One region of the Leucobacter rhizosphaerae genome, then DNA from elsewhere that is predicted to be linked to it. Evidence: riboswitches for the same ligand, from Rfam matches in the RefSeq annotation. Region 1 holds a riboswitch; the other holds the start of a gene.

What was found. Region 1 has a riboswitch for thiamine pyrophosphate ahead of MUN76_RS04150 (thiamine-binding protein). Riboswitches for the same ligand answer to the same signal wherever they lie in the genome.
Region 2: another riboswitch for thiamine pyrophosphate. It lies ahead of MUN76_RS04955 (thiamine ABC transporter substrate-binding protein); the one in region 1 lies ahead of MUN76_RS04150 (thiamine-binding protein).

Annotation. Positions count from the first base shown of each region.
Region 1 covers NZ_CP095043.1:893,671-899,546, reverse strand. Annotated here, with positions in the region: gene MUN76_RS04180 (glycerophosphodiester phosphodiesterase family protein) at 1-456, shown strand, start outside; gene MUN76_RS04175 (alpha/beta fold hydrolase) at 720-1,577, opposite strand; gene MUN76_RS04170 (acyl-CoA thioesterase) at 1,682-2,146, shown strand; gene MUN76_RS04165 (DUF4383 domain-containing protein) at 2,319-2,735, shown strand; gene MUN76_RS04160 (hypothetical protein) at 2,735-3,292, shown strand; gene MUN76_RS04155 (hypothetical protein) at 3,359-3,745, shown strand; TPP riboswitch at 3,797-3,902, shown strand; gene MUN76_RS04150 (thiamine-binding protein) at 3,896-4,192, shown strand; gene MUN76_RS04145 (ABC transporter permease) at 4,214-4,999, shown strand; gene MUN76_RS04140 (ABC transporter substrate-binding protein) at 5,026-5,876, shown strand, end outside.
Region 2 covers NZ_CP095043.1:1,092,005-1,097,880, reverse strand. Annotated here, with positions in the region: gene sucC (ADP-forming succinate--CoA ligase subunit beta) at 1-651, shown strand, start outside; gene sucD (succinate--CoA ligase subunit alpha) at 681-1,583, shown strand; partial or broken gene MUN76_RS04965 (DUF1731 domain-containing protein) at 1,656-2,175, opposite strand; gene MUN76_RS04960 (cell division protein PerM) at 2,293-3,876, shown strand; TPP riboswitch at 3,883-3,991, shown strand; gene MUN76_RS04955 (thiamine ABC transporter substrate-binding protein) at 3,986-5,101, shown strand; gene MUN76_RS04950 (ABC transporter permease) at 5,253-5,876, shown strand, end outside.

The sequences.
Region 1 (5,876 bases):
GATGTGAAGGCCGCGGGGGCCGCCGAGCCGATGGGTCGCGCCGTGGCGCACCACGCGCACCGGGTGCTGCTCACGAGCTTCTCGGACCGCTGGCGCCGCACCGCCCTCCGAGCGGCGGCGCGAGTGCCCGGTACCGAACGCCCGGCGACCTCGCCCGGCCGTGGCGCGCTCGTGCGGATCCTCGCGGCGGTCGCCCTGGGCGGGGGCACCGGATCGCGACCGATTCTCGCGCGAGCGTTCGCCGGCCTCGATGCGCTCCAGATCCCGGAGCGACAGGGCGCGATCCGCGTGCTCACCCCGCGACTGCTCGCCGCCGCGCATCGGCACGGCGTCGAGGTGCACGTGTGGACGGTGAACGACCCGGCGCGCATGCGGGCGCTCGTCGACCTCGGCGTCGACGGCATCGTGACCGATCGCACCGACCTCGCGGTGGCGGAGTTCGGTCGGCCGCGCTGAGCTGGGAACTCGGACTGCCAGGCGGATGTGGCCCGTCACGCGGAGGGAACCGGCCGGATCCGACCGCGTGAGTGCCCAGGACCGCGTGAGGTGCTCGCGGCCCGGGTGCAACAGCGTGATGTCATGAGCACCGGCGGGCCGTCAGTCGGATTTGCGCGCTCTTTCGGACGGAACAGCGCGCCTCCATCCGATTGACGGCACATTTCCGAATGACGGCTCGGGTCTAACGGCGCGGGAGTAGCAGAGCCCACCCCGCCCGGAGCCTAGCTCCCCAGGAACTCCCGCACTCGCGCATTGAACGCCCCGGGCTCGGTGAGGAATCCGGCGTGCACCGGGATCGTCGCGAACTCCGCGTGGGGGAGGTTCGCTCCGACCCACCGCCGGGCGTCGTCCGCCCACTCGTCCTTCGCGAAGAACAACAGCGGCTTGCCCGAGCCATCGAACTCGATCGCGGTCGCCGAGAGGTCGGTCGACAGCCCTTCGACCCCCGTGATGATCGCGATGTGCTCGGGCGTCTGGGCCCCGTCGGCGATGAGCTTCACGGTGGCGGGATCCTGCGCGGCACGCTCACCGGGCACCCCGAGCGCGTCGGACGCGATGTACTCGAGGAACCCCTGGCGATTCGTCGACAGGAACTGGATGTAAGCCGGCAGCCCGTCATGGCTGAGCCCGGCCTCGCCCCACTCGGCGGGGTTCGCGGGATCGAACGGCACCCGCGGCGGCTCGTCGATCAGGATCAGCTTCGCTACCCGCGCGTGGCCGTTCTGCTGCAGGTACGACAGCACGTCGAGCACCCCGAACGACCAGCCGGCCAGCGTCAAGTTCGTGAGCCCGAGCGCCTCGATGACCTCGGCGAGATCGCGTCCGCGCTGCGGGTAGCTGTTGCCGGTGAGTGGCTTGCTCGACTGCCCGTGGCCGCGGGGATCGATGGCGATCACGTCGGCGTGCGCGGCGAGTTCGGTGAACTGGTGCACGAACACCTCGGCTGAGAAGCTCCAGCCCGGCACGAAGAGGATCGGGTCGCCGGATCCCGCGCGCAGCACGCGGATCTCCACGCCGTCACCCACCGGGACGCGCTTCGTTGTGACGGACTCGGGCAGGTCGGGGAAGTCGATGCTCATGCTGCGATGCTAACGACACCGACGCGCTCGCCGCAGCAATGTTGCGCGGATTGACCCCGAGCCCCGAATCACCCACGTAACCGGGCGGGCATAGGCTCGCAACCATGGCACCGCACACAGATTCCGCAGATTCCCACGCCCCCGAGACCCGCGTCAACGGCATCAACTTCTACACCCGCAAGTGGGTCAAACCCGAAGACCTGAACGCGAACGGCACGCTCTTCGGCGGCAGCCTGCTGCGCTGGATCGACGAGGAGGCCGCGATCTACGCGATCATCCAGCTCGGCAACCACCGCGTCGTCACGAAGTTCATCTCCGAGATCAACTTCCAGGCGTCCGCGCGGCAGGGCGATCTCATCGAGATGGGGCTCGTCGCGACCTCCTTCGGCCGCACCTCGCTCGCCATGCGCGCCGAGGTGCGCAACATGATCACCCGCAAGGTGATCCTGAGCATCGAGCGCATCGTGTTCGTGAACATCGACGAGGAGGGTAACGCGGCGCCGCACGGCTACTCGACGATCACGTACGACCGGGATCGGATGCCGACGACCCAGCCCGCCGAGGACTGAGCCCGCGGAGAACCAGACCGACCGCGATCCCCGGCAGCGTCGCGCGACCCTACGCAGGATTCCGCCCGAGCACAACCCCATCGCGTCGCGGTCTCGCACCCCCTTAGCTGGAGGGCAACACATGCGGCATCGATCAGACCCGCCCATGTGACCAATCGCAAGGGGGCACACCATGAAATCTGTCAACAGGATCGTCGGCGTCATCTTCGGTGGCGTGTACGTGGTCGTGGGGCTGTTGGGCTTCGCCGTGACGGGCGGGATCGGGTTCATCGCGCGCGATGGGCATCTCCTGCTCGGGATCTTCGAGGTGAACCCGCTCCACAACGTGGTGCACCTCGCGATCGGTGCGGCCCTGATCATCGCCGGACTCGCGAACACCCGTGCGGCGAAGGCGGTCAACGGGACGGTCGGCGCGGTCTACCTCCTTGTCGGCATCGTCGGGTTCTTCATCGCGGACACCGCGGCGAACATCCTCGCGCTGAACACCGCCGACCACATCCTCCACCTCGGCAGCGCGCTCGTGCTCCTGGGCGTGGCGTTGGGAGCCGACAAGCAGGTGGCGCGGCCGACGGGTCCGCTCGTGGCCTGATGATTGCCACCGACCCGAGCGCGCTCCCGGGGGTCCGGGGCGCGCTCGCCGACGGCTGGCGCGCATTCGCCGGGATCTGGAGCGCGTTAGCGGCGATCGGGTCGACGTTGATCCTCTGCGCGATCGCCGCCGAATCGGGCTGGCTGCTCGCGGGAACGCTGCTCGCAGCGGCGGCCGCGGAGCTGGTGTGGGGGCTCGGGGTGCTCCGCGCGGGGCGCATGCTCGCGCCGCGGCTCGCGATCGCCGTCTCCGTGGTCGTGATGGCCGCCGCGACGGCGCTGGTGTTCGCCCGCCAGATAGGTTGGGTGCCCTTCGCGGTGCTCGTCGTGCTGCACTGGTCCGTGGCCCTGCTTGCCGCCGTGCGTCTGCGACGACTCCGGGCAGCGAGCGCCTACTCGGCCGGGTCCGGCGCCCCAGCCTCACCACGCCCGGGTGCCACGGTGATCGCCGTCACCGCGGCGGCGATGGTGGTGGCGGCGCTCACGACGCCCGCCCTCGCGAATACCTCGGCCGGGGAGCACGCGGTGCCGCACGGCACGAGTCACCACGCGCACTGAGCTCGCCTGCATCGAGCGTCCGCACGCACCCCGCCGCGCGAACCACACCCCCGATACACTGCCACCATGACGATCCAGCTCGCCGCGGCGGCACTCGCCACGCTGGTGCTCGCGGCGCTCGCCGTCCTGCAGATCCTGGTCGCCTCGGGGAAGCCCTACGGCACGCTCGTCTGGGGCGGTCAGCATCGGATCCTGCCGCGCAAGCTCCGCATCGGCAGCGCGGTCTCGGTGCTGCTCTACGCCGGGTTCGCCGCGATCCTGCTGTCGCGCGGCGGCCTGCTCGGCGGCGGCGACTCCGGGTTCGTACGCGTGGCGACGTGGATCCTGGTCGGGTACTTCGTGCTCGGGATCGGGATGAACGCGATCTCGCGCAGCCGACCCGAGCGCGCCGTGATGACCCCGGTGTGCGCGCTGCTCGCGGCCGCGAGTCTTGTCGTCGCGCTGGGTGCGTGACGGGCGAACCTAGCCCCGCACCCCGTCTGCTAGGGTGAGAAATCCACAGTGAACATCCGCTGGGGGGGCCGAATGGCTGAGATCCGCCGACCGAGGTGGACCACCCCAGAAACCTGATCTCGGTAATGCGAGCGGAGGGAAGCGGTCAATATGTTGATCCATGTCCATGTAGGTCCCACACCCCACGGCGATGAGCGGGGGCCCTACGCCCACTGCGAGGCGGCGATTCGGGTCATCGAATCCAGCGGCCTCGAGTACGAGGTCGGCGCGCTCGGCACCACGGTGCAGGGACCGGCCGACCGGCTCTGGCCGCTCATGCGCGAGCTACACGAGGCCGTGCTCGCCTCGGGCGCCGAGCAGAACATGACGCACGTGCGGATCCTGGAAGCGCAGGACGATCGCTTCGAGGCCTCCATGTCGGACCTCGCGGCGCGCATCACGCACTAGCGCCCGCCCGCTGTCGCCGCCGTGAGCACCATCACGCGGCAGATCCTCCCCGTGCTCGTCGCCGTCATCGGCGTCGTGCTCGTATGGGATCTGCTCGTCCGCATCACCGGCGTTCCCGACTACCTGCTCCCTGCCCCCGCGCAGGTGTGGCAGGCGGCCTGGAACGACCGCACGCTGCTCGGGGAGCACCTGCTCGCCACCGTGCAGATCGCCGTCGCCGGCTTCGCCATCGGCGCCGTTCTCGGGCTCGGGATCGCCGTCGCGCTCACCCTCTCGGACTCCGCGAGGCGCGCGGTCGAGCCGATCCTCATCGCCAGTCAGGCGATCCCTCCGGTGATCTTCGCGCCGATCGTGATCGCGGCGATGGGGTTCGGCGCCTGGCCGAAGATCCTCGTGGTGACACTCGGCGCGTTCTTCCCGGTCGTGATCAGCGCGGCCGCGGCGATGCGATCCGTCGACCGCGATCTCGTCGACCTGCTCGTCTCGATGGGGGCCTCCCGCGGCACCGTGCTCCGCCGCGTGCGCCTGCCGGGCGCGGTGCCCGGCATCGTGGCGGGCGCGAAGGTCTCCGCGAGCTACGTCGTCTTCAGCGCGATCATCGCCGAGTGGATGGGATCATCCGTCGGACTCGGCGTGTACCTGCAGCGCTCCCAGGCCAGCTACCGCATGGATCAGCTCTTCGCCGCGGTCGGCGTGATCGCCGTGCTCGGCGTGCTGCTGTTCTGGATCACTGCTCTCCTCGGGGACCGCGCCCTCGCGCGCACCCGCGCCGCATCGGCCCGCGCCGACGGCACCTCACCCTCCTGAACACCCCACAGAAAGGTCACCCCGACGTGACTCGCACTTCTTCGTTCTCCACCCACGCTGCCCGTTCCTCCACCGCGGCGATCGCCCTCCTCTCCGCTGGTCTGCTGCTCGCGGGCTGCAGCGGCGCCGCTTCGGGTGCCGGATCGGCGGGATCCGGCACCGCCGGCACCGACAGCGACCTCCAGCAGGTCACCCTCATGCTGAACTGGACGCCCAACGCGCACCACGCCGGCATCTACTACGCCGAGCAGAACGGCTTGTATGCCGATGCCGGCATCGACCTCGAGATCATCGAACCGGGTGCCGACATCGGTGCCGACGCGGCCGTCGCGGAGGGCCAGGTCGAGTTCGGGATCTCGCAGGCCGAGTCGGTGCTGCCGGCGCGGGCGGCGGGCATGGACATCGAGGCCATCGCCACCCTGCTCCCCGTGAACGACTCCGTGCTCATGGGCCTCGAGGGCACGGGGCTGACGGAGGATCCCGCATCACTTGCCGGGCTCACCTACGGCGGGTACGGCGGGGCGCTCGAGACCGAGATCATGTCGGAGCTCGCGACCTGCGGCGGGGGCGACCCCGACTCGATCGAGTTCATCGACATCGGCAACGTCGACTACCTCGCGGGGCTCGCGCAGGATCGCTTCGACGTCACCTGGGTGTTCGGGGGCTGGGATGCGCTCCGCGCGCAGTCCGAGCGCGACGACGTGGTGATCCTGCCGCTGTCGGCGCACGAGGAGTGCATTCCGAACTGGTACACCCCGGTGATCGTGGGGAACGGCGAGGCGATGGCGGCGGATCCGGAGCTGACGCGCGCCTTCCTCGACGCCACGAGCCAGGGGTACGAGGCGGTGGCGGCGGATCCCGACGCCGGAGCCGAGGC
Region 2 (5,876 bases), 200 kb from region 1:
TTCGAGAAGCTCTACGCCGTCTACACCGGTGAGGACGCGACGCTCGTCGAGGTGAACCCCCTCGTGCTGACCGGCGCCGGGGACATCATCGCGCTCGACGGCAAGGTCTCGCTCGACGAGAACGCCGAGTTCCGTCAGCCCGAGCACGACGCACTCGCCGACAAGGCCGCGGAGGACCCGCTCGAGGCGAAGGCCAAGGAGCAGGATCTCAACTACGTGAAGCTCGACGGCGAGGTGGGCGTCATCGGCAACGGTGCGGGCCTCGTCATGTCCACCCTCGACGTCGTCGCATACGCCGGTGAGAACCACGGCGGCGTGAAGCCCGCGAACTTCCTCGATATCGGAGGTGGAGCCTCGGCCGAGGTGATGGCCGCCGGTCTCGACGTGATCCTCGGCGATCCGCAGGTGAAATCGGTCTTCGTCAACGTCTTCGGCGGCATCACCGCCTGCGACGCCGTGGCGAACGGCATCGTGGGAGCGCTCGCGAAGCTCGGCGACGCGGCCAACAAGCCCCTCGTCGTGCGTCTCGACGGCAACAACGTCGTCGAGGGCCGCCAGATCCTGAACGATGCCGCGCACCCGCTCGTCACGCTCGCGGAGACCATGGACGAGGGCGCCGACAAGGCCGCCGAACTCGCCAACGCACGATAGCCCGAGCTGGAACGAAGAGAAGGAACACCATGTCGATCTTCCTGAATAAGGATTCCAAGGTCATCGTCCAGGGCATCACCGGCGGCGAGGGCACGAAGCACACGGCGCGCATGCTCGCCGCGGGCACCCAGATCGTCGGCGGCGTGAACGCGCGCAAGGCCGGCACCACCGTCTCGCACGTCGACGCCTCCGGCGCGTCGGTCGAGCTGCCCGTCTTCGCCTCGGTCGCCGAGGCGATGGCCGCGACGGGCGCGGACGTGTCCGTCGCCTTCGTGCCCCCGGCGTTCACCAAAGACGCAGCGGTCGAGGCCATCGACGCGGGCATCGGCCTGCTCGTGATCATCACCGAGGGTGTGCCGGTCAAGGACTCCGCAGAGCTGTGGGCGCACGCCCAGGCGACGGGGAACCGCACCCGGATCATCGGTCCGAACTGCCCCGGCATCATCACGCCGGGTGAGGCGCTCGCCGGAATCACCCCCGCTACGATCACGGGCAAGGGCCCGATCGGGCTCGTCTCGAAGTCGGGCACCCTGACCTACCAGATGATGTACGAGCTGCGGGACCTCGGGTTCTCGACCGCCATCGGCATCGGCGGCGACCCGATCATCGGCACCACGCACATCGATGCGCTCGCCGCGTTCGAGGCCGACCCGGAGACCGAGGCGATCGTGATGATCGGCGAGATCGGCGGCGACGCCGAGGAGCGTGCGGCCGAGTACATCAAGGCCAACGTGACCAAGCCGGTCGTCGGCTACGTGGCCGGCTTCACGGCGCCCGAGGGCAAGACGATGGGGCACGCGGGCGCGATCGTCTCGGGCTCCGCCGGCACCGCCCAGGCGAAGAAGGAGGCCCTCGAGGCCGCGGGCGTCAAGGTCGGCAAGACGCCGTCCGAAACCGCCCTGCTGCTTCGCGAGGTGTTCGCCGCGCGCTAGGCGTCACGCTCAACAACGGGGTCCGCGCCACGGCGCGGGCCCCGTTGTGTCTGTCATGACGACGGACGCCTTTCAGCCGGCCCAGGTCGTGCGTAGGGCGCCGTCGAGCTCGGGATACGTGAACGCGAACCCGGCCTCCTGGAGCCTGCCGGGCAGCACCCAGCGACTCTTGAGCACCAGCTCGGTTTCGGTGCGGATGGCGAGCGCGCCGAGCTCCAGCATCCACCGCGGCGTCGGCGATGTGGATCCAGCTGAATCGCTGGCGACCGCCCATCGCGCCGGGCAGATGCGCGGTCCCCGCTGCTCGACGCGCGCGTGAGACGGGCCACCAGCCGTCGTGCTGCGAGCCGCCCAGGCCGAGACGCGCGAGCGTCCGCACCGGCCCGAGCACTCCGCCCCGGCCGAGCACGATCGCACTGCGCAGTGCGACCCGACGCGTCCCGGCGCGATTGCGCGCGGTGTACCGGCAGTTCACGCTCTTGCCCGCGAGGCCCAGCACCAGTGCGGCACCGTCGACCGCCGAGGCGATGCCTCCGGGGTCCTCCCACGAGAGATCCGCACCCGCGCGTCCGATCGTGACGACGTCGCGGCCGGTGCGGGGCCCCGATGGGCGCGCCCGAACGCGCTAGACTGCAGGGCGATGAGACCCACGTTGACGGCAGTGATCGCTGCGATCGAGGCGGTCGCCGTCGCCCTGGCCGGGCTCGCGGTGATCGCGATCCCCGCGCTGCTCCTCTGGTTCATCGGCTTCGACATGGCGGCCGAACCCCTCGACGTCGCGGGTGGCGCCGCCGGGGTGTGGCTGCTCGCCCACTTCGTCCCGCTCGGGTTCGCCCTGCCCGCCGAGGCGGCGCTCGCCCTCGGGCTCGCCCCTGAGCCCCTGGCCTTCACGCTCTCGCTCGCCCCGCTCGGGCTCACCCTCATCACGGTCGCGCTCGCGGCGCGTTCGGGCTGGCGCTTCGCGCAGCGCGGCGGCGTCGGGATCGCCGGCGTGATCGGCGGAGCCGCCGGGTTCGCGGCGGTCTCCGCGCTCGTCGTGCCCCTCGCGAGTGCGTGGGCGGCCTGGCCGACCTGGCTCGCGATCGTCGTGCCCGCGCTGTGCTTCGCCGTCCCCTCACTGGGCGGCTTCCTCGTGCGCGCCGCGCGAGACGAACACCCGTGGTGGACCGCGACGATCCGGTGGAAGCAGCGCGCGCTCGCACGCCTCGGCGTCGCGGGTTCCGCCGCGCTTCCGGCACGGCTCGGCGAGACGATCCGACTCGCGGCAGCACTGCTGGCCGTGTTCATCGGCCTCGCCGCACTGGCCGTCGCGGTGGCGATCGTCGCGGGGTACGTGAGCATCACGACGCTCACGCAGAGCCTCCAGCTCGACGCCCTCGGTGCGCTCCTCGTCTTCCTGCTGCAGGCCGCGCTGCTGCCGACCGCGGTGGTGTGGGGCGGGTCCTGGCTCACCGGCGCGGGATTCGCGGTCGGCGCCGGCAGTTCGGCGTCTCCGTTCGGCGCGCTGCTCGGTCCGCTGCCGGCGCTCCCGCTCTTCGGGGCGATCCCCCAGGGGTGGGGCAGCGCCGGTGTGCTCGCTCCGGCGCTCCTTGTGCTCGGTGGGCTGTGCATCGGGGTGCTCTTCGCCAGGCGGCCCGAGCTTCGGCGGGCAAGCTGGCCGGTTGCGCTCGCGGTCGGGATCGGCGCGGCGGTGCTCGCCGGGGTGACGATCGCGGCGGTCGCGGGCCTTGCCACGGGCTCCATCGGCCCGGATCGCCTCGCCCTCGTCGGACCGGACCCCTGGGTGACCGGGGGCCTCGCCGCCGGGGAGCTCGGACTCGGCGCGCTCGCGGGGATCCTCGCGAGCCGCGTGGATACCTCGCGGATGCGCGCCTCCGTCGCCGATCTGGTACCGGAGCGACACCGATCGTCGGCACGTCGCGACGAAGAGGGCGACGAGGCATTCGCCCCGTTGACGTTCGGACTCCCCGGGGTCGCCGCGGCGCACGACCCCGCCGATGCGCACGAGACCGTCGAGATCCACGAGACGGTGGAGATCCACGAGACGGTGGAGACCTACGAGACGGTGGAGATCCACGAGACCGTCGACACCCACGAGCCGGTGGAAGTGCACGAGGTCGTGGAGGTGTCGGACGCGCCGGAGCCGGCGAATTCGGAGCCGCGCCCCGCCGCGGGCGAACCGGATGACGAGCTGCTGCGAGCATTCGCCTGGGACGGCACCGAGGCCGTCGATCCCGAACCGCCGACGCAGACCCGGCGGCCCGGTTGGCGCCTCCCGCGGCGGGAGCGCTAGGGTAGGAGGGCAATCCACGGGAGTCCCTGCGCGGGGGCTGAGAGGGAGCACGCGTGCTCCGACCGTTCAACCTGATCTGGGTCATACCAGCGGAGGAAGGAAGCCCTCAATGATGCACCCGCACACCCCCGGAGCGTCTCGCTCCACCCGTCGACGGATCGTCGGCGCGCTGACCAGCGCAACGGTACTCGGACTCGCGCTCGCCGGCTGCGCGACGGGCGAAGGCCCGAGCGACGAGGCCGCATCGAAGCGGGTCACGCTTGTGGTCCACGACTCCTTTCCGAACGACGCGTTCGCCGAAGCCGCGAGCGCTGCGACCGGGTACGAGGTCGAGGTGGTGTCGGCGGGCGACGGTGGAGAGCTCACGAACAAGCTCGTGCTGACGAAGGGGGCGCCGATCGCGGACGCCTTCTTCGGGGTGGACACGATCTTCGCCTCGCGTCTCGTCGACAACGACGTGGTGGAGCCGTACCGGCCGGAGGCGTTCCCGGAGAGCGCCGTGGACCTCGCGATCGCCGACACTGACTCCGACACCACCGACGCCTTCAGCCTCACCCCGGTCGATCGGGGAGCGACCTGCTTCAACATCGACACGGCGTGGTTCGCCGAGCAGGGCCTCGCGGAGCCCACGGGGTTCGAGGACCTCGCAGATCCCGCGTACCGCGACCTCACGGTGATCCTGGATCCGACGGCGTCGTCGACGGGCGCGTCCCTGCTCGTCGGCACCGTCGCGGCCTTCGGCGAGGACGGCTTCGCCGACTACTGGCAGCGCCTCGTCGACAACGGTGCGCGCATCGAGCAGGGGTGGACGGAGGCCTACAACGGGCAGTTCACCCAGGGCGGCGGCGACGGCACGAAGCCGATCGTGCTCTCCTACAGCTCGTCACCGGCCTTCACGGTCTCGGACGACGGGGCGGCGACCTCGACCCGCGCCCTGCTCGACACCTGCTCGAGCCAGGTCGAGTACGCCGGGGTGCTGGCCGGAGCGGCGAACCCCGAGGGGGCCCGCGCCGTCGTCGACTATCTCGTCTCCCGCGAGTTCCAGGAGACGATCCCCGACACGATGTACATGTATCCGGTCGACGCCGAGGCGCAGATCCCCGAGGCGTGGTCGACCTTCGCCCCGCTCCCGGATCCCGGCGCGGCGCACGACCTCCCCGCGGCGGAGATCGAGGCGGGGCGCGAGGGATGGCTGCGGACGCTGAGTGAGCAGATCGGGCTCTAGCGCGCCGCTCCGGCGCAGTATCGATCGGCCGGGGCGCGACAGCGCGCCGTCCCGGCGCAGCATCGATCCGTCCCGGATCCTCGGCGGCACGGGGTGGACCGTCGCCGTCCTCGTGCCGCTCGCCTTCCTGGCGATCTTCTTCCTGTGGCCCGTGCTCTCGCTCGTCGCGACCGGGTTCGTCGCCGACGGCCGCTTCGATCCGAGCGGGATCCCCGAGGTGTTCGGGCAGGATCGCACCTGGCGCGTCATCGGCCAGACGGTGCTCCAGGCCGGTTGCGCGACGGTGCTCTCGGTGCTGCTCGGGCTGCCTGCTGCGTACGTGCTCTATCGCCTGGAGTTCCCGGGCCGAGCGCTGCTGCGCGGCTTCCTCACGATCCCGTTCGTGCTGCCCACCGTCGTCGTCGGCGTGGCGTTCTCGGCGCTGCTCGGGGTGGGCGGACCGCTCGAGGGGCTCGGCCTCGATCGGAGCTTCGTCGGCGTCGTCGCGGCGCTCGCGTTCTTCAACGTCACGGTGGTGGCACGCACCGTCGGGGGGTTCTGGGCCCGACTCGACGACCGCTCGGTGATGGCCGCGCGGGTACTCGGCGCCGGCGCCATCCGCGCCTGGTGCAGTGTGACGCTGCCCGCGCTCCGACCCGCGATCGCCTCGGCGGGGGCGCTGGTGTTCCTGTTCAGCTCGACCTCGTTCGGCGTGGTGCTGATCCTGGGCGGGCGAGAGTTCGCCAACGTCGAGACGGAGATCTACCGGCTCACGGTCCAGTTCCTCGATCTCCGC